2 regions of the Mycobacterium spongiae genome follow, and region 2 is predicted to be linked to the other one. Evidence: riboswitches for the same ligand, from Rfam matches in the RefSeq annotation. Region 2 holds a riboswitch; the other holds the start of a gene.

Region 1 (10,121 bases), 1.6 Mb from region 2:
GGGAGCGATCTCCAGCTGGAAGGCGTTCGCACCCGCGCATGCCGGCAAGGTCGCCATCGAGGCCGTCGACCGGGCGATGCGCGGTGAAGGCTCGCCGGCGCCGATCTGGGAGGGCGAGGACGGTGTCATCGCATGGCTACTCAGCGGCCCGGAACACATCTACCACGTGCCGTTGCCCGCTCCCGGTGAACCCAAGCGCGCCATTCTGGACAGCTTCACCAAGGAGCACTCCGCGGAGTACCAGAGCCAGGCGCCGATTGACCTGGCGCGCCGCATGCGTGATCGCATCGGCGACCTGGACCAGGTCGCCACGATCGTCCTGCACACTAGCCACCACACCCACGTCGTGATCGGCACAGGCTCGGCGGACCCGCAGAAGTTCGATCCGGACGCCTCTCGAGAAACCCTCGACCACTCGCTGCCCTACATCTTCGCGGTGGCGCTGCAGGACGGCAGCTGGCACCACGAGCGTTCCTATGCGCCGGAGCGGGCGCACCGGCCCGACACCGTCGAGTTGTGGCACAAGATCTCCACGGTCGAGGATCCCGAGTGGACGCGCCGCTATCACTCGACCGACCCGGCCGAGAAGGCCTTCGGGGCACGCGCGGAAGTAAGGCTCAAGAGCGGTGAGGTGATCATCGACGAGCTGGCCGTGGCTGACGCGCATCCGCTAGGTGCGCGACCGTTTGCTCGGGAGCAATACCTGCACAAGTTCGCCGAGCTTGCCGAACCCGTGGTGGAATCCGGTGAACAGCAAAGGTTCCTGTCCACTGTGGAGAACCTGGCCGACCTCAAGGGCGGAGCCCTCGGCGGGCTCAATGTGCTGATCGAGCCGCGGGTCTTGGACAAGGCGCCGGTGATTTCGTCGGGAATCTTCCGGTGAACCCGGTGGTAGGTGTGGCGGTCAGCGTCGCCGATAAGCGTGCCGCATTGCGGGCCGGCTTGGATTCGGGTCGGCTGCAGCGACTTCCGGGTGCCTTCTCCCCGCTGGTGGCCAAGGTCGTCGCTGACATTGGCCCCCCGCGCTTCGAAGGAGTTTATGTTTCCGGCGGGGCGTTGGCGGCCAATCTCGGTCTGCCGGACATCGGGTTGACCACACTGACCGAGGTGGCTGCCAGTGGTGCCCAGATTGCCGCGGCGACTGACTTGCCGACGCTGATCGATGCGGACACCGGATTCGGATCGCCGCTGAACGCCGCGCGCACGATATCGGTCCTGGAGGAAGCGGGTCTGGCCGGATGTCATCTCGAGGATCAGGTCAACCCGAAGCGGTGTGGCCACCTCGATGGGAAATCTGTTGTGTCGGCGGCCGACATGGTCCAGCGGTTGCGGGCGGCGGTATCCGCTCGGCGAGACCCCAACTTCGTGGTCTGCGCCCGCACTGACGCCGCCGGCGTCGAGGGCTTGCATGCCGCGATCGACCGTGCCCGCGCGTACGCCGACGCGGGCGCGGACATGATCTTCACCGAAGCGTTGGCTGACGTCGCCGCTTTCGAGAAGTTCCGTGCCGCCATCGACGTCCCGCTGCTGGCCAACATGACCGAGTTCGGCAAGTCGCCGCTGCTGACCACGCGGCAGCTGAGCGACATTGGCTATAACGCCGTCATCTATCCGGTCACTACCTTGCGCCTCGCGATGTTCGCGATCGAGGCGGGGCTCCGCGAAATCCATTCAGCGGGAACACAATCGAGTCTGCTGGAGCAAATGCAACATCGGGATCGGCTCTACGCGCTGCTCCGCTACCAGGACTACAACGAATTCGACACCCAGACATACAACTTCACGCTCGAGGGGGGCTGATCAGTGACCACGTCAACGACCGAAATCAAGAAAGGCCTCGCCGGTGTCGTGGTGGACACCACAGCGATCTCCAAAGTGGTGCCGGAGACCAATTCGCTCACCTACCGGGGATATGCGGTTCAGGAACTAGCCGAGCGCTGCAGTTTCGAGCAGGTCGCCTTTCTGCTGTGGCGCGGTGAGCTTCCCACCGATCCGGAGTTGGCGTTGTTCTGTCAACGGGAGCGCGCCGGCAGGCGACTCGACCGCTCGATGTTGTCGCTGTTGGAACGAATGCCGGACAACTGTCATCCGATGGATGTGGTGCGAACCGCGATGAGCTATCTGGGCGCGGAAGACCCCGACGAGGACGACGAATCGGCCAACCGCGCCAAGGCGCTGCGCATGATGGCGGTGTTGCCGACCATCGTCGCTGTCGATATGCGGCGGCGTCGCGGGCTGGCTCCGATCGCACCGCACAGCGGGCTCGGCTATGCCGAGAACTTCCTGCGGATGTGCTTCGGCGAGGTGCCCGAACCCGCCATCGTGTCGGCGTTCGAGCAGTCGATGATCCTCTACGCCGAACACGGCTTCAACGCTTCCACGTTCGCTGCAAGGGTGGTGACGTCGACCCAATCCGACATCTACAGCGCGGTGACCGCGGCGATCGGCGCGCTCAAGGGGCAGCTGCACGGGGGCGCGAACGAAGCCGTTATGCACGACATGATCGAGATCGGGGATTCAGGCAACGTGCGGGAATGGTTGCACGGCAAGCTTGGTCGCAAGGAGAAGATCATGGGCTTCGGGCATCGGGTCTACAAGCACGGCGACTCCCGGGTGCCGACCATGAGGCAGGCGTTGGCTCGTATCGCCTCGGTCCGCGACGGTCAGCGCTGGCTGAACATCTACGACACTCTCGAGGCTGAGATGCTGGCGGCTACCGGACTCAAGCCGAACCTCGACTTTCCGACCGGTCCCGCGTACTACCTGACGGGATTCGACATCGCTAGCTTCACACCGATCTTCGTGATGAGCAGGATCACCGGCTGGACTGCGCACATCATGGAACAGGCCGCGGCTAACGCGTTGATCCGGCCGCTCAGCGCCTACACGGGGCGCGATCAGCGGGCGTTGGTTGACTCTAAGTTATCTGGATGACCACCTGTTCGAAACGCTGATTGAAGGCTAGGTAGTCCGCCTTCTTCCCCGTCCGGCGCAGGAATTCCTGGAGTGCCTTGAACTCGTGGTCTTCGGCTTCCGGGTAGTTGTACAGTTCGTCGAAAGCAATCACAGTGCCCGGAACTATGTTGTCGCCCAACAGGTCGAAAATCGCCTTCGTGGACGAATAAATGTCGCAATCGATATGGAGGAAAGCGATCGGAGTCGTGTTCAGAACGCGGTTCTTGAATTCTGGAAGAGTTTCTTGAAACAAGCCCTTTACCAGGCTCACATTGTGGAGAACGGGCGGCATCCACCCGTCGACCTTGATCCCGAAAGTCCCTTCAGGAACGGCCAGGTCGGTGCGCAGCCATTGCTCGGGAAGTCCGTTGAAGGAGTCGAATCCCCAGATCCGCTGTTCTGGATTGAGCGCGGCAATAAAGTTGATCGTTCTTCCTGTGCACACACCCATTTCCAAGAAGGCGCCACGCAGCGTGACGTGGTCGGAAGCGTACTTCAGTACTGCCGCATCGGTGTTGAGAGGTTTAGCGTTGCCGAAGTATTTTGCCACCATCGCGCGCGCCGATGGCAACTCCCGATAGTCTTTGTCCTTGGGGAAAAAATTGAGCACTTGGCTTCCCTGGTGCCAATCCAGATCCCCGAGATCGGGCAACTCTACTAATTGATCCCAGGCGAATGCCGGGCTTTGTGTAGATAGCGGTGCCATGCCAATCTCTCCTTGCGTCGAGAAGCTCTTTCGCCGATACCGCAGGCAGCGGCCGGTGATTACAGGATGGGCACGAGAGTTGAGTCCAGGCTGAGACGAAGCTGGGGAATCGCTGGTGCTCCCGTCGATTGCCTGGGCTAGCCCAGCGGCCGGTGCAACGGTGAGTCCACGGTTGCTGACGTCGCGTCGCCGACATCGCCGAGCCGGCGCGGCAGCCGCGACGTGGCTTCGAAACCTGGAGGACGACTCTTAGCGGCCTGCCGCTCACTTCAGAACGGACAACGCGCTCTAATGTTGTGGGCTATGGGATTTCTGAAGCCGCGACTGCCGGACATCGACATGGCCGAATGGAGCAAAGGCACCCGCAGCGAAAAAATCCGTCCCATGGCGCGTCACTGGGCCGAAGTGGGATTCGGCACCCCGGTGGCGATGCACCTGTTCTACGTCGTCAAGATTGCGCTCTACATCCTCTTCGCCTGGTTGATCGTGTTCAGCACTAGAGGCATCAACGGGTTCACCGATGTCACGTCGTGGTATGCGGAGCCGATCGTCTTCCAGAAGGTCGTGCTCTACACGATGCTGTTCGAAGTGATCGGGCTGGGCTGCGGGTTCGGGCCGCTCAACAACCGGTTCTTCCCGCCGATGGGCTCAATCCTCTACTGGATGAGGTTCGGCACCATCCGGCTGCCACCGTGGCCGGGCCGCGTGCCGCTAACCAGGGGCACCAAGCGCACGCCGGTGGATGTCGCACTCTATGCGCTGCTGCTGACCATGTTGCTGTCGGCGCTGTTCACCGACGGTTCCGGCCCGGTACCGGAACTCGGCACCACGGTCGGGTTGTTGCCGAATTGGCAGATCGTAATCATCCTGATCATTCTCGGAGTCTTGGGATTGCGCGACAAAGTGATCTTCCTGGCCGCGCGCGGCGAGGTCTACGCCACGCTGACGGTCACCTTCCTGTTTGGCGGAGTCGACATGATCGTGGCTGCCAAACTGGTCTTTCTGGTGATCTGGCTGGGTGCGGCGACATCGAAGCTCAACCGCCACTTCCCGTTCGTGATCTCCACCATGATGTCCAACAACCCGCTGTTCCGGCCGCGGTTCATCAAGCGGATGTTCTTCAAGAAGTTCCCCGACGACCTGCGGCCCGGACACTTGTCGCAGTTCTTCGCCCACACCGGCACTCTCATCGAGATGGCCGTACCGGTGGTGCTGTTCCTATCGGACGCCGGCTGGCCGTTGACGGCGGCTGCGGCGATCATGATCGGGTTCCACCTGGCAATCCTGACGGCGATCCCAATGGGAGTGCCGTTGGAGTGGAACGTGTTCATGATCTTCGGCGTCCTGTCCCTATTCGTCGGGCATGCCAAGCTTGGGCTGAGTGATCTGAAAAACCCTGTGCCAGTGGCGATTCTGTTCGTGGTGATTGTGGGCATCGTGGTAGTCGGCAACCTGTTCCCGCGCAAGGTCTCGTTCCTGCCGGGCATGCGCTATTACGCGGGCAATTGGGACACCACGCTGTGGTGCCTCAAGCCGTCGGCGAACGAGAAGATCGGCAGGGGCATCGTCGCGATCGCCAGCATGCCGCAGGCACAGCTGGAGCGTTTCTACGGCAGTCCGGAAGCGGCCCAGATCCCGATCTACATGGGGTACGCGTTCCGCGGCTTCAACACGCATGGCAGGGCGCTGTTCACTCTGGCCCACCGAGCGATGGTCGGCGAAAACGAGGACGACTACGTCATCACCGACGGGGAACGGATCTGCAGCACCGCCATCGGGTGGAATTTCGGCGACGGCCATATGCACAACGAGCAGCTGATCGAAGCGATGCAGCAGCGCTGCCACTTCGAACCGGGAGAGGTGCGGGTCGTCCTGCTCGATGCGCAGCCGATTCACAAGCAGACTCAGCAGTACCGACTGGTCGACGCCGCGACTGGTGAGTTCGAGCGCGGCTATGTGCGGGTCGCCGACATGGTGACCCGGCAGCCCTGGGCCGACGATGTGCCGGTCCAGGTGCTGTCGGATGTCTCGGCCCCAGCGGCGGACTAGATTGCCGTCCGGACCTCCCGCGCAGCCCCAACCATGTGCTGCAGGGACGCGGTTACCTCTTCGACGTTGCGGGTCTTCAACCCGCAGTCGGGATTGACCCATAGCCGTCCAGCCGGCACCGCCCGCAACGCGGCACGCAGCGATTCCGCCATTTCGTTTGCGCTGGGCACTCGCGGGGAGTGGATGTCATAGACGCCTGGACCCACGCTGTTGGCGAAGCCGATGGCGTTCAGATCCTCGAGCACCTCCATATGGGAACGTGCCGCCTCGATAGAGGTGACGTCGGCATCGAGGTCGGCAATGGCTTCGATCACCTCGCCGAACTCCGAGTAGCACAGGTGGGTATGTATCTGAGTCGAGTCGGCTACGCCGGAGGTCGCCAACCGGAAGGCCGCTACGGCCCAGCGCAAGTACTCTCGCTGGTCCGCGCGTCGTAGCGGCAGCAGTTCGCGGAGCGCTGGCTCGTCGACCTGGATGACCGCGATGCCCGCGGACTGCAGATCCACGGTCTCATCGCGGATGGCCAGCGCTACCTGGTTGGCCGTCTCGCCCAGCGGTTGGTCGTCGCGGACGAATGACCACGCCAGGATCGTGACCGGTCCAGTCAACATGCCCTTGACCGGCCGGTCGGTCAGCGACTGCGCATAGGTGATCCAGTCGACCGTCATCGGATGGGTGCGGGACACGTCGCCGTAGAGGATCGGTGGGCGCACACAGCGGCTGCCGTAGGACTGCACCCAACCGTTCTCGGTGGCGAAGAAGCCCTCCAGCTGCTCGGCGAAGTATTGCACCATGTCGTTGCGCTCGGGCTCACCGTGTACCAGCACGTCGAGTCCCAGCCTTTCCTGCAAGGCAATGACATCGGCGATCTCGGCTTTCATCCGGCGGACGTACTCGGTCTCGTCGATCGCGCCGGCCCGCAAGGCCGCGCGGGCGGTGCGGATCGCCGCGGTCTGCGGGTAGGAGCCGATGGTCGTGGTCGGTAGCGATGGCAGGTGCAACCGCGCGTCCTGGCTGGCGCGGCGGTCGGCGGCGTTTCCTCGATGCGCGCCGGACGCGACGATTGCGTCGATGCGGGCGCGAACCTGCTCGCTATGCAGGCGCGGGTCGCGTTTGCGGGCCGCCACCGCGGCATTGGATGCCTCGATCGCTTCGGCGACCGCGTCGCGCCCGTCGGTCAGCGCACGCGCCAACACCACAACTTCGGCCACCTTTTCCGCCCCGAACGCCAGCCAGCTGCGCAGATCGTCATCCAGGTCGGTTTCTAGCTCCAGCGAATAGGGCACGTGGAGCGTCGAGCAAGACGTAGACACTGCGACCGTCGCCGCCGAACCCAGCAGCGTTGCCAGCCGGCTCAGCGCCGACTCCAGGTCCGTGCGCCAGATGTTGCGTCCGTCGACGATGCCGGCCACCAGTGTCTTGCTGGCCAGTTCTGGTGCCCCGACGATCGACGCCACTGCCGCGCGCGCACCTGCCACCAGGTCGACCCCGATCGCTTCGACGGGCGTGCGGGCTAAAGCCGCCAACGCTGCGCCCGGGTCACCGAAGTAGGTGGCGACGTGGATGGCCGGCCGGTTGGACATCGATCCCAGCGCGGTGTACGTCCGCTCGGCCAGCGCGGGCGCGTCGGCGCAGATATCGGTCACCAGCGCCGGCTCGTCGAGCTGCACCCACTGGGCGCCGCCGTCGGCGAGGAACGACAGCAGCTCCGAGTAGATCCCGACTAATTCCTCGAGCCGTTCGATGGGTCGGGGCGCACCGTCGACCGCCTTGCTCAGCAGCAGGAAGGTAACCGGCCCGATGACGACCGGGCGCGCCGGAATCCCCTGCCGGTGGGCCTCTTTCAGCTCGGACAGCACCTTGTCCGCGTTCAGCGTGAACCTGGTTGCCGGCCCAATCTCGGGAACCAGGTAGTGGTAATTGGTGTCGAACCACTTCGTCATCTCCAGCGGCGCGATGGTCTCGGTGCCGCGGGCGGCCGCAAAATAGCGGTCCAACTCGTCGGAGACCCCGAGTACTCGTTCCGGTAGCGCGCCAAGCAGAACGGCGGTGTCAAGCATCTGGTCGTAGTAGGAGAAGGTGTTCACCGGCACCGAGTCCAAGCCGGCGGCGGCCAGATCCGACCACGTGTCGCGGCGCAGGGTCGCGGCAACGGACTCCAGATCGGATCGACTAGTACGCCCGGCCCAGTAGCCCTCGGTCGCACGCTTGAGTTCGCGGTGCGGGCCGATACGGGGGGAGCCGGTAATGGTTGCAGTAAAAGGTTGACGACGGTCTAGCTGGGTCACGAGCTGTCCTTCAATCGACGGGATGGTCACCGCCCGTTGACACAGCGCCGATCCAGCTCGGGTGCGAATATGCGCACACACCATCGCCGGGTACGGCCACGCGCCCACTCCACGAGGCGATGAGCCGCCGGACGCGGCGCGCCCGGCACGGCTGGCAGGTCTTCGGACTTGCAGGCGCGCACTTCGGTGGTGCTCCTACTGGCCGTCGCTTCCCAGCCTCAGATTTCCTAAGGACCAGTGCTCTAAGACGGCGGTCGTTCCTGCATACCGCTGCGGGACAGTCCCGGATTCTCACCGGGTTCCCTCTCGCGACGCATCGTTGCTTCGCTCGATGCCGGCGCCAGCATCATGTGGCGACGGCAGACCAGCTGCGTGCTCCAGGTTACTCTGCGGCCACCAGCGCGTCGGTGATCGGGACATCTCCGTCGTTGAACTCGATGGTTCGGCCAATGGTCGAGGCGTCCCTCAGCGCTGCGGCCACAACAAGTGCGACATTTGCCCTTGCGACAGTGCCTTTTCCCGCACCCACAGCGATTCGGCCCGTCGCGGGTTCGAGCGTGAGCCGGCCCGGTCCCAGCACGGTCCAATCCAGGTCGCTGGCCCGTAGATGAGCATCCGCGGTCGCCTTGGCCTCCGCGTACGGAAAGAACGGATTGTCGATTGCCACGCCGTGGTTGGGACCCGCGCCGAAGTAGGAAACCATCACGAAACGACGAACGCCCGCTGGCGCGGCGGCATCGATCACCCGGATTGCGGCATCACGATCGACCGCGTACGTCCGCGCCGGGTTGCCGCCCCCTGCGCCAGCCGAAAAGACGACCGCATCGTGCCCGGCCAACAGTTGCGCCAGCGCGGCGGTATCGAGTTGTTCGATATCGGCCGCCACCGGCTTGGCGCCCGTCGCGGCGACGTCGTCGGAGTGATCGGGATTGCGGAAGACCGAACTGACTTGGTCGCCGCGTTCGGTCAGGATGCGGGCCAGTCGCAGTCCGATCTTGCCGTGGCCACCGATAACGATGATGCGCGCCATGACCCGACGCTACCGCTAGGGCAGCGGGGCGCGGCCCATGATCAGATCGATGATGGGTTTGCCGGGCGGGTACGCACCGGTGAGCGATGACATCGTGTGTCCGTAGTCCACCAGCATCGTGATTCCACTGATCCCGAAAGCGGCGGCGCTGTTGAGGAACGCCATGGCATCGCCCATCTGCTCCGGGGTATGGACCTTGGAGCCGGTTTCGTCCCGATAGTCCTGCGCAAAGGTGAGCCACAGGTCTGCGTTGGCCTGGGCCAGCGGGGTGTCGGTCGGACCGGGGCAAATGGCGTTGATGCGGATCCCCTTCTTCAAAAGGGGATAGGCCTGGGTCGCCACGTAGGCATTGATGGCCTTCTTGCTAAAGCCGTAATGGATGATGCCGTCGGCCTCGTGCGCCGATACCCAATCTTGGGCCGCCGCATAGTCGGGCGTGGCCAGAAACTCCAGCAGTCGCGGCAGATCGTTTTCCCACCCCATGCCGGCGACTGAGGAGATCAAACAGATCGCCGAGCCCGACGAGAGCAGGTTGTTGTCAAGCAGTCGCTTGATGAGATGGCGATGGCCGATGAAGTTGATCCTCATAAGGTCTGGACCATCTGCGACGCCGGCGGCAGAGAACACTGCGTGTACCGGTCCGCCGATCTGATCAATCGCCGAGTTGATTGAAGCGGGGTCGCGCAGATCCACGTTTATTGCGTGCGCGACGTCGTAGCGCACCGGCGCGTAATCCATCGCGACAACTTCGGCGCCGAGTTCTGCCGCTGTCTTGGCCGCGGCGGCGCCCATGCCCGTCGCGCCACCGACAACGAGCGCTCGCTTGCCGTCGTATCGGAAGCGGTCGATTGCAGTCATGATGCTCCCTCCTCGGACCGCCTGGCCTGCATCTCTGGAGAAGAACATATAGTTGATCTCAACACCGACCAATCGGGGGAGGCGGACTTGCTATGCACGGCGGCGCACCGCGGGACGGTGTCTCTCAAGGATTGGCGACGCGCGCTCTCTAGGCTGCGGTCGTGCCCGGTGCGCCTCGACAGCGATCGGGCCGCGGAAGTGATTGCGCAGAGATCTGATCTATGGTGATGAGACT
Region 2 (10,121 bases):
CAACGTCCCTCCCGGCAGCCACGACCCGAACGATGTCGCGCTCGCTGACCAGCGCAGTGGGTGGGTCGTCGTCGCCGACGACGACGGCGCCGATGTTGTCGGCGACCATCGCGTTGGCAATCTCGACGACGGTCGCGCCAGCATCGACACGCACGACAGGGTCGCCGGTGACGGTGTCGATCGGGATGGATCCGGCAGCGGGGAAAGCAGAGGAAGAAGCGGTCACGCGGTCATGCTCACCCAGACCCACACGCGCGCTCTAGTGACTTGGGTCCTCAATTCAGGTGGCCTTTGTTGGTCGACGGCTGACCCCGACGCATGCTGGAACCCCGAACGATCGACTACCGTCGCCGACATGGAGTTGATGGGAAAGACTGTTCTGCTCACGGGTGCAACTGGTGGTCTCGGGCGTGCGATCGCCACCGCGCTGGCTGGCCGCGGGGCGCACCTTATCGTGAGCTCGCGCAAGCCCCAGGAGCTCGACGAGCTGGCCGCCGCGCTGGCTGGCGATGGCCACCGAACGATCGTCAGCGACCTTGCGGAGCCAGATGCGGCCCCTCGGCTGCTTACCGCAGCGGGCCAGATCGACATTCTGGTCGCCAATGCGGCATTGCCCGCCTCCGGCAAGCTGGACAGCTTCACCGCCGGAGAAACCGCGCGCGCACTGCGAGTCAACCTCGAGGCACCGATACAGATGACGCGGGAGCTGATCCCGAGGTTCACCGAGCGCGGATCCGGGCACTTCGTCTACATTTCCTCGCTCTCGGGCAAGACAGCGACGGCACGAGCCTCGCTCTACGCCGCGACAAAATTTGGCATCCGTGGCTTCGCGCTGTGCCTGCGCGATGACCTGCGGCCGGCCGGCGTGGGAGTTTCGGTAGTGAGTCCCGGAGCGATCAGCGGTGCCGGGATGTTCGCCGACTCCGGAGCCGACGCGCCGCCGTTGATCGGCACCGGCACGCCCGAGCAGGTGGGCGCGGCGGTCGTCACCGCGATTGAGCGCAATCGCAGCGAGGTTACCGTGGCGCCGATGCGCCAAAAGGTGTTGGCGCGAGTCGCCGCGAACGCGCCGGAGGTCATGTCGCGTCTTTCCGCCGGCATCGCGGTCAGGTTCGCCGACCAAGTGGCCGCTGGCCAGATCCAGAAGCGGTAGGCGCAAGGATCCTTCGCCTCGGCAATGGTGGCATCCTGGCCTGGTGGGGCTGTTGTTTCGGTTGGCCGAGTTGCTGGTCGTGATCGTGCCGCTGATCGGCGTGCTCTACGCCGGCTTCAAAGCGTTCTCTTCGTACGCTCGACGCGTGGGAGAGGCGCCCGCGAGCCCAGCGCCGGAAAAGACTTCGGAGTTCGACCGTCCCGCCGGCGGAGACGACGCGGCGCGGTGGCGGGCGATTGCGCGCGCGGTCGGCGCCCATGAGGGAACCGACGCACGCTGGCTCGAGTACGAGCTCGACACCGCCAAGCTGTTGGACTTCCCTGTCATGACGGACATGCGGGAACCGCTGACGATGGGCTTCCACAAGGCCAAACTGCGGGCCGAATTTCACAAGCCACCGCGTGCTGAGGATCTGCTCGACGACCCGGAGGCAGCTCGCCAGTATTTGGATGCGGTCGAACACTATGTGACGGCGTTCGATGCCGCCGAAGCCGAGGCGGTGCGCAGGCGCCGAGCCGACTTCTCCCGTGACGAACAGCAGCGGATAGCGCGCGCCCAGAACCTGCTGCGGCTAGCAGCCGATGCCGCGGCGACACCGCAGGAACGTGAGCGGGCCTACGGTTTGGCGCGCCAGGAACTCGAGGGTCTTATCGTCTTGCCGGACAGCACCCGAGCTGCCATCGAGCGTGGAATCGCCGGCGAGATCGACAAGTAACGCAAACTCTAGGAATCCGCGTCGCTCTTCAAGCGCACCAGCCGGGTTGTGCTGCTCTCGTCGAGGTCGACGAGGTCGTTGCGCGAGCGCAGGAAGTCGCTGAATGACTTGAAGCCCAGTGACTTCTCGCTGAAGGACGGGTCCATCCGCTTCATCTGCGCCTTGACCACGGAATTGTGCAGCCAGTCGGCGTCATCCTTTTCCTGGGCCATGCGAAGCGCGCGTTCGAGCAATCCGGTGGCGGCAGCCTGTGGGTCCGGCTGCGCTGGCTCTTCGTCGAGTTCGGCGGCGGTCGCGCGGCGTCGGCGCTTCTTCAGCTGCGGCGCTGTGGGAATCGGCGAGATTCCCGGGAGCGCGTCATAGGTCACAAACTCGTCGCACGCGGCGGCCAGCGACTGGCTGCTGGCGCCAGCTATGCCAATGCCGACAACGTATCGGCCGAGGCGCTTGCAGCGCTGAGCGAGTGCGATGTAGTCGGAATCTCCGCCGACGATGACCGCGTGCGTCAGGTCGGGCAGCCGGAACATGTCCTCGACCGCGTCGACGGCCAAACGAATGTCGGCGCCGTTTTTCCCGTAGACCGTTGCCGGGAACAATTGCACGAGATCGACCGCGCGGGCGACGAGCTGCCCGTGATAGGACGCATTGACGTCGGCGGACCAATCCGCATACGCGCGGGTGAGCACGAGGGTGCCGAACGAGGAGGCGAAGTCCATGATTGCGCTGAGGTCAACCGTCGCTTGCCGCAGCCGTTCTTTGTCCAAACCCTTTGCCTTGTCCCGCTGGAACGTGTTGCGGCCGTGCACCTGGTCGTAGCGGGAGATGACGATATTGTCGAAGTCGAAGTAGACGGCCACCCGGGTGGTACTCGGTTCGGTCCTGGATTCGGTCGTAGAGTCGGTCATAGTCGTCATCGTGCGCCACTGAAGCGTCAATCATCGACGAAACGCCGAGGATAGCCCAAACTCGCATTCCCGGGCGAGACCACTAGCGTTGCTAAGCTGAACCTTCCTGGCGGTAGGCGGTGCCGCGCACGTCGCGCACCCACAATGTTTCGTCCTTGCCCACGACCGTGCCTTGCGCGGCGAGCTCGCGCTTGAGCACCTTGTGTGTCACCGTGCTGGGCAAGTCGCCGGCGATGCGGATGTATCGCGGGCGGGCCTTGGGGGACAGGTCGGGCTGAGCGTCGAGGAATGCGCAAAACGAGTCTGGTTCCAGAGTGCAGCCCGCATTGAGAACGATCGCGGCCATGACCTGATCGCCCACGTGTTCGTCCGGGACGGCGTATACGGCTACACGATTGACAGCATTGTGGCGCAATAAGATTCGCTCGATCGGTGCGGCCGCCATGTTCTCGCCGTCCACCCGCATCCAATCGGCGGTGCGCCCGGCGAGATAGATCCATCCCTCGGCGTCTCGGTACGCCAGGTCCCCGGACCAATACATGCCGTGACGCAGCCGTTCGGCGTTGGCCTCGGGGTCGTTGTAGTAGCCGGTGAAGAAGCCCGATCCGACCGTGTTGACCAGTTCTCCCACGGCGTCGTCGGCGTTGGCCAGCGCCCCGTTGTCGTCAAAACGCGCAACAGCGCACTCGGTGACCGTGTCACTGTTGTACACCGCGACACCGTCGGCGCCCTTGCCGATCGAACCGCGGGGTGTGCCGGGCTCGCGAATCACGATGACCGCATTCTCGGTGGAGCCGAAACCATCCTCGACCTGCACGGCGAACCGGCGCGAGAACTCCTCGATGTCTTTGTCGTTGGCCTCGTTGCCGAATGCGGCTCGCAGCGGGTTATCGGCGTCATCGTGTCGTTCCGGTGTGGCAAGAATGTAGGCGAGAGGTTTGCCGACATAGTTCATGTAGGTGGCGTCGTACCGCCGGATGTCGGCGAGGAAGTTGGTCGCCGAGAACTTGGCCGGCGCGATCGCGGCGCCGGAGACCACGGCGGGCGCCCACCCCGCCACGACCGCGTTGGAATGAAACAGCGGCATCGACACATAGCAGGTGTCCTGTGCGGTGAGGGCGAAGCGTTCGGTCAGCCTGCGGCCGGCGAACACCGCCATCAAGTGCGACACCTGCACCGCCTTGGGATTGCCCGAGGTTCCGGAGGTGAAGATCATCATGAACGGGTCCATCATCTCGACCAGTCGATGCGGAACCAAGGGTCCAGCACCGGCGACGAGTTCCGACCAGTGCGCCGCCGAGGTGTCAATGATCCGAGCGTCCGCGACGTCCACGCCGTCCAACAGCGCCCGGTGGTCGGCATCGGTCACGACGATCTGGCAATCGGCTCGTGTGATGTCGTCGGCCAGCGCCTGGCCTCGGCGCGTGGTGTTCAGACCGCACAGCACGTAGCCGCCCAGCCCGGCCGCGGCGATCTGGGCCACCATTTCGGGGGTATTGCCCAGCAGCGTGCCGATGTGCATCGGGCGGCCCGGATCGGCGGCAGCAATCAGGGTCGCGGCCCGGGCGGTCGACTCCGCCAGATACTGCTGCCAGGTCCAGCGCACATCACGATATTTCACCGCGATCGCGGGATCTGATAGGCGCTGTCGTAAGAGCGCTTGAATCGTGTCCGTCATGAATCCGATCCCCTCCGCGTAGCAGGTCGCGGCCGTGACTTCGGGCCCAGTCTTTTGCGGGCCGCTGCGTGACAACAAGATCACCACAATGGCTTGCCCGCCCGGTGGCCAGGCTCGGCGGCCGACGCGGCCTCAAGGCTCGCCGACGCCGGCCGGACCGATGATGGCGTGTTGGGGAGGCGCGTTGCGGGCCCCTATGCTTGAGCAACCATGAGTGAGACAACCACATGCGCGATCGTTGGTGGCGGCCCGGCTGGGATGGTCCTCGGGCTGTTGCTGGCTCGGGCCGGCGTAGAGGTCACCCTCCTGGAGAAGCATGGTGACTTTCTGCGCGACTTTCGTGGCGACACCGTGCACCCCACCACGATGCGACTCCTCGATCAGCTGGGTCTATGGGAGCGCTTTTCGGCCCTGAACTACAGCGAGGTGCACAAAGGGACGCTGGATTCGAACGGGCGCTCGGTGACCTACATCGACTTCGGCCGTCTGCGACGCCAACCCCATCCCTATATCGCGATGGTGCCGCAATGGGACCTGCTGAACTTGCTCGCCGAAGCTGCCCAAGCCGAGCCGACCTTCACGCTGCGGATGAAGACCGAGGTGACCGGGCTGCTCCACGAGGGCGGCAAGGTTACCGGAGTGCGTTATCAGGGCACCGACGGTCCGGGTGAGTTGCGCGCTGAGTTGACTGTGGCCTGCGACGGTCGGTGGTCGATCGCCCGACACGAAGCCGGCCTCAAGGCGCATGACTATCCCGTGGACTTCGATGTGTGGTGGTTCAAATTGCCGCACGAAGGCGAAGGGCACTTCTCTTTCTTGCCGCGCTATGGCCCCGGCAAAGGGCTCGGCGTAATACCCCGCGAAGGGTACTTCCAGATCGCGTATATCGGGCCGAAGGGCAGTGACGCCGAGCTGCGCGAGCGGGGTATCGAGCAGTTTCGTAACGAAGTTCTTGCGCTGTTGCCCGAAGCGGCCGAGTCGGTGGCCGGTCTCACGTCGATGGATGAGGTCAAGCACCTTAACGTCCAGGTGAATCGATTGCGTCGGTGGCACGTTGATGGGTTGTTGTGCATCGGCGACGCGGCGCACGCGATGTCCCCGGTCGGAGGGGTCGGCATCAACCTGGCCGTGCAAGATGCCGTCGCGGCGGCGACCGTGTTGGCCGATCCGCTGCGCAGGCACCGGGTGACATGTCGCGACCTGGCGGCGGTCCGTCGTCGTCGGGTGGTTCCCACCGCGGTGACCCAAGCGGTGCAACGGATGTTGCACCGCAGGTTGCTCGGCCCGCTGCTGCGTGGTGCGGACCCCACCCCTCCGGCGATGCTGCTTCGCCTGGTCGAGCGGCTGCCGTGGCTCTCGGGGCTACCTGCCTACTTCGTCGGTGTCGGGGTGCGGCCCGAGAACGCCCCGGCGTTCGCCCGTCGCGGCGGCCCTACCAGCTAGCCTGCTCAGGCGGCGGCGACCGGTCCGCTTAGGTGCTAGCGTCTGTGCGTGACTGGACACGGGGCACCGGTGCGGATCGGCATTCTGGGCGCGGCCAACATCGCGCCGGCGGCGGTCATCAAGCCGGCCGCGGGCCACGTCGAGGCCCTTGTCGCCGCGGTGGCAGCACGCGACCCGTCACGGGCGCAGGCCTTTGCCACCAAACACGGGATCGCCCGGGTCCACGACAGCTACGAGGCACTGATCGCCGACCCGGCCCTCGACGCCGTCTACATTCCGCTGCCCAATGGCTTGCACGGCGAATGGACTCGGGCTGCATTGGCGGCCGGTAAGCACGTGCTGTGCGAAAAACCGTTTACCGCCAATGCCGCCGAAGCTGCTGAGATCGCCGAACTGGCCGCCGCCTCGGATCGGGTAGTGATGGAGGCCTTCCATTACCGCTACCATCCGCTGACGTTGCGCATCGAACAGATCATCGGGTCCGGCGAACTGGGCACGCTGCAGCGGGTGGAGACGGCGATGTGCTTCCCGCTGCCAAAGTTCTCCGACATCCGCTACAACTACTCGCTTGCCGGCGGCGCGACGATGGATGCCGGTTGCTACGCGGTTCATATGGCCCGCCTGTTCGGCGGAGAGAGCCCGGAAGTGGTTTCGGCACAGGCGAAGACGCGCGATCAACAGGTGGACCGTGCCATGACGGCCGAGCTGCGTTTTGCTGGTGGGCACACGGGCCAGGTCCGTTGCTCGATGTGGTCGTCGGACCTGCTCAACATCAGCGCCAGGGTGGTTGGCGATCGCGGCGAGCTGAGAGTGCTCAATCCCGTTGTTCCCCAGTTTTTCCACCGGCTGACGGTGCGGGCAGCACGCGGCAAAAGGGTGGAACGTTTTCCACGTCGGCCGTCCTACGCCTATCAACTCGACGCATTTGCCGGCGCTGTGTTGCACGGGCGAGCGGTCACGACGACGCCGGAGGATGCGGTCAAGAACATGACCGTCATCGATGCGATCTACCAAGCCGCCGGGCTCCCACTGCGCAACCCGAGTTAACACCCTGCCCAGTGCGGCTTTGACACCGAGCACGCTCGTGGCAAAGGCGAGTGGCCGGATCGAGAACGACGCTCCTGCAACGCGAGTACCGTGGAAGTCACGCGCGGTCGGTGGCGGTTCGGATTAAACGCCAGTGCGATGTTGGTTGGGCCGCTCGTTAGGGGGATCAGTGATGAATATCAAGAAAATCGGAGGGACGGTCGGACTCGCCGGCCTGCTGGGTGCCGTATCGCTGGGGCTCGGTCCGGGCATCGCGCAGGCCGATCCCGGGCCGCGAATCCCACGACCACCGGGACCGCATGTCGACCATCCGATCAACCCGCGTCCGTTATCGCCGGGGCACATCAAGCAGGTCTGCCCCTGGCACTCACCGCCGGGCCACTGGATTGGGGGGCCGCACGGGATACCCTGCACCTGAACAGATTCGCTGCGAACACCACCGGGAAGGCGCGCCGTGGCTGGCTGAGCGTTCCCTGTGACTCACCTGTGACGGCTGGGCTGAATATGCGGCGTCGACTAGCGTAAAGCCCGCAGCTGGTTTGCTGGCGGCATCTGCGTGTCGTCAGCATCAATCGGCGACCGCTTATTCAGGTTCGCCGTGAGAGGGAACCCGGTGTGAATCCGGGACTGTCCCGCAGCGGTATGCAGGAACGAACGCCGTCATCGGCACTGGCCCACAGCTCTGGGGCCGGGAAGCGACGGCCAGTAGGCGCAGCGTTTTGGCTGCGTGCCTGTGAGTCCGAAGACCTGCCAGTTGCGCCGGGCGAGTGTCGCCCGGCGCGCGTCGCCTCGTGGATCGGGCGGACGGCCATCGCGAAGAGCAGGGTTGCGCTGATTGGAGCGCCGGTGATCAGCTCTCGCGGCTGCAACGTCCCATCGGGCGGCGGGCATCCCGTCGTATCGGAGGACGTTTGATGGTAGGCCGAGCCCCGAGAGGCCATGCAGCGAGCTGCGATGGCCTATGCGGCGTCGACCGGCATCCGGGTGCTGGCGGTGGTCGATGACCGCACCGATGTGGCTGGCGTCGCCGCCGGAGGTGCATTCGGTGCTGCTGAGTAGCGGCCCCGGACCCGGCCCGCTGCTGGCCTCGGCGGCGCAGTGGAGTTCGCTCAGCGTCACCTACACCGACGCAGCTGACGAGTTGGCCATTTTGCTCGGTGATGTGGCGGCCGGCGCCTGGGAGGGGCCGACATCTGGGTCCTATGTGGCGGCCCACGCGCCGTATCTCGCGTGGCTCATGCAGGCCGGCGCCGACAGCGCCGCGATGGCCGCCCAACAACAAGCCACGGCCGTCGCCTACTCCACTGCCTTGGCCGCGATGCCGACGATGGCGGAGCTGGCCGGCAATCACGCCACTCACGCAGTGCTGACGGCCACGAACTTCTTTGGTATCAACACCATCCCAATCGCGCTCAACGAAGCCGACTACGTCCGGATGTGGATTCAGGCCGCCACCGTCATGGGTACCTACCAGGTAGCCTCGACCGCGGCTGTTGCCGCCACACCGCAGACCACACCGGCCCCCCCGATCGTGAAAGTCGACGGGCAGGCGGTCGCAGCCGCCCAAGCAGCAACGTCGCCCGCCGACAATCTCAGTCCGTTCGAACAATGGCTGCTGCGGATCTACACCGAGTTCTACAACGCGGTACTACAACCGTTTGTTGACTGGGTGGCGAACATCCCGTTTCTGCAAGCCATGTTTTCTGGCATCGATCCTTTTCTGCTCATTCTCGGTAATCCGCTGACCTACCTCAGCCCGGCGAACATCGCGTTCGCCCTCGGCTTCCCGATGGATATCGGTACCTACGTGGCTCTGCTGTCGCAAACATTCGCCTTCATCGCTGCGGACCTGGCTGCTGCGTTCGCCACCGGTAACCCGGTCACCATCGGCTTCACCATCCTGTTCACCGGCGTCGAAGCCGTTGGGACGATCATCACCGATACGATCGCGTTGCTGAAGACCCTGCTCGAACAGACCGTTGGGCTGCTCCCGGCGCTGCTGCCGCTGCTGACCTCGCCGTTACTGGCGTCGGGTGCGGTGCTCGCACCGATCGGCGCCAAGGGTGTGGCGGCGCTGGTTGCCGTGCCGCCACCGCCGCCACCGGTCGCGCCCGCCGCACCGCCGCTGGCAGCGCTTGCGCCAAGCGGACCCACGTCGGCGCCAGCCCCGACGCCGGCCCCCGTCGAGGCGACCGCCGCGGCACCGGCGCCGGGCCCGCCACCGCCAGCGGCTACCGCTCCACCCTCGGTGACCGGTGCCGGCGTGGGCGCGCACATGAACGGCCTTGCCTACCTGGTGGGCGACCTGGATTCGGCAGCTAAGCGGGCCGCGGGCACCGCCGCCAGGAGAAAGGCACCGCAACCGGACAGCGCCGAGGTACCCGAGGCCGCGGCGACCCCTCAGGAGCAGCAGCCGCGTCGCCCACCGCGCCGGCGGGCGAAGGCCCAGAAGCTCGGTCGCGGCTACGAGTATGCCGACTTGGAGGACGACGCCGACGTGCCAGCTGCCGCGGCTTGCTCCGCGAACAAAGACCGGTTGGCCGCGGTGGTCGCCTCCGATGACTGCGCCGGAATCCTGGGGTTTGCTGGGGTGGCGCAGAAGAACGGTGCCGGCCCCCCGGCAGGGTTGATCTCACGTGCCGGCGACGCGTTCGATCGTAGGCCTCGCATGCCCATGGTTCCCGGCACCTGGGAAGCCGAGCCAGCGCGGCCCCAGAATGCCTCCGGTGAGTCGGGCAGTCGAGCGGGCCATGAAGAAACTCGTTCGGCTGACGGTTGGCGAAGGCAGCAAAGGAGTGTGTCATGACGTTGCGAGTGGTTCCTGAGGGTTTGGCCGGCGCCAGCGCCGCAGTGGAGGCTTTGACGGCGCGGCTGGCGGCTGCGCAGGCCGCGGCTGCTCCGCTGACTGCCGTGGTGGTGCCGCCAGCGGCGGACCCGGTGTCCGTGGAAACCGCCGCGGGGTTTAGTGCCAGCGGCGAGGAGCACGCCGTGGTTGCTGCCCAGGGTGTTGAAGAGCTTGGGCGCGCGGGTGTCGGGGTCGGCGAATCTGGCGCAAGCTATCTCGCCGGCGATGTGGCCGCAGCCGCGACCTACGGGATCTCTGGCGGCTGACTGGTTCGACGGGTCGCGACACGGCTTTTTACGACAGTCAATGACCGAGTTTTGTATCGAGTGGACCCG

Evidence for each region. Region 2 has a riboswitch for cobalamin ahead of F6B93_RS10840 (PPE family protein). Riboswitches for the same ligand answer to the same signal wherever they lie in the genome.
Region 1: linked by a shared signal. The riboswitch ahead of metE (5-methyltetrahydropteroyltriglutamate--homocysteine S-methyltransferase) and the one ahead of F6B93_RS10840 (PPE family protein) in region 2 are both predicted to bind cobalamin.

What each region holds. Positions count from the first base shown of each region.
Region 1 covers NZ_CP046600.1:4,263,201-4,273,321, reverse strand. Annotated here, with positions in the region: gene prpD (2-methylcitrate dehydratase PrpD) at 1-883, shown strand, start outside; gene prpB (methylisocitrate lyase) at 880-1,800, shown strand; gene F6B93_RS17310 (bifunctional 2-methylcitrate synthase/citrate synthase) at 1,804-2,934, shown strand; gene F6B93_RS17305 (TylF/MycF/NovP-related O-methyltransferase) at 2,918-3,661, opposite strand; gene F6B93_RS17300 (DUF3556 domain-containing protein) at 3,965-5,710, shown strand; gene metE (5-methyltetrahydropteroyltriglutamate--homocysteine S-methyltransferase) at 5,707-7,998, opposite strand; cobalamin riboswitch at 8,135-8,352, opposite strand; gene F6B93_RS17290 (SDR family oxidoreductase) at 8,381-9,028, opposite strand; gene F6B93_RS17285 (SDR family oxidoreductase) at 9,044-9,886, opposite strand.
Region 2 covers NZ_CP046600.1:2,662,546-2,672,666, forward strand. Annotated here, with positions in the region: gene F6B93_RS10805 (CBS domain-containing protein) at 1-226, opposite strand, end outside; gene F6B93_RS10810 (SDR family NAD(P)-dependent oxidoreductase) at 356-1,153, shown strand; gene F6B93_RS10815 (hypothetical protein) at 1,197-1,868, shown strand; gene F6B93_RS10820 (NYN domain-containing protein) at 1,877-2,773, opposite strand; gene fadD1 (fatty-acid--CoA ligase FadD1) at 2,865-4,451, opposite strand; gene F6B93_RS10830 (FAD-dependent oxidoreductase) at 4,662-5,894, shown strand; gene F6B93_RS10835 (Gfo/Idh/MocA family protein) at 5,943-6,941, shown strand; cobalamin riboswitch at 7,498-7,710, shown strand; gene F6B93_RS10840 (PPE family protein) at 7,954-9,747, shown strand; gene F6B93_RS10845 (PE family protein) at 9,744-10,052, shown strand.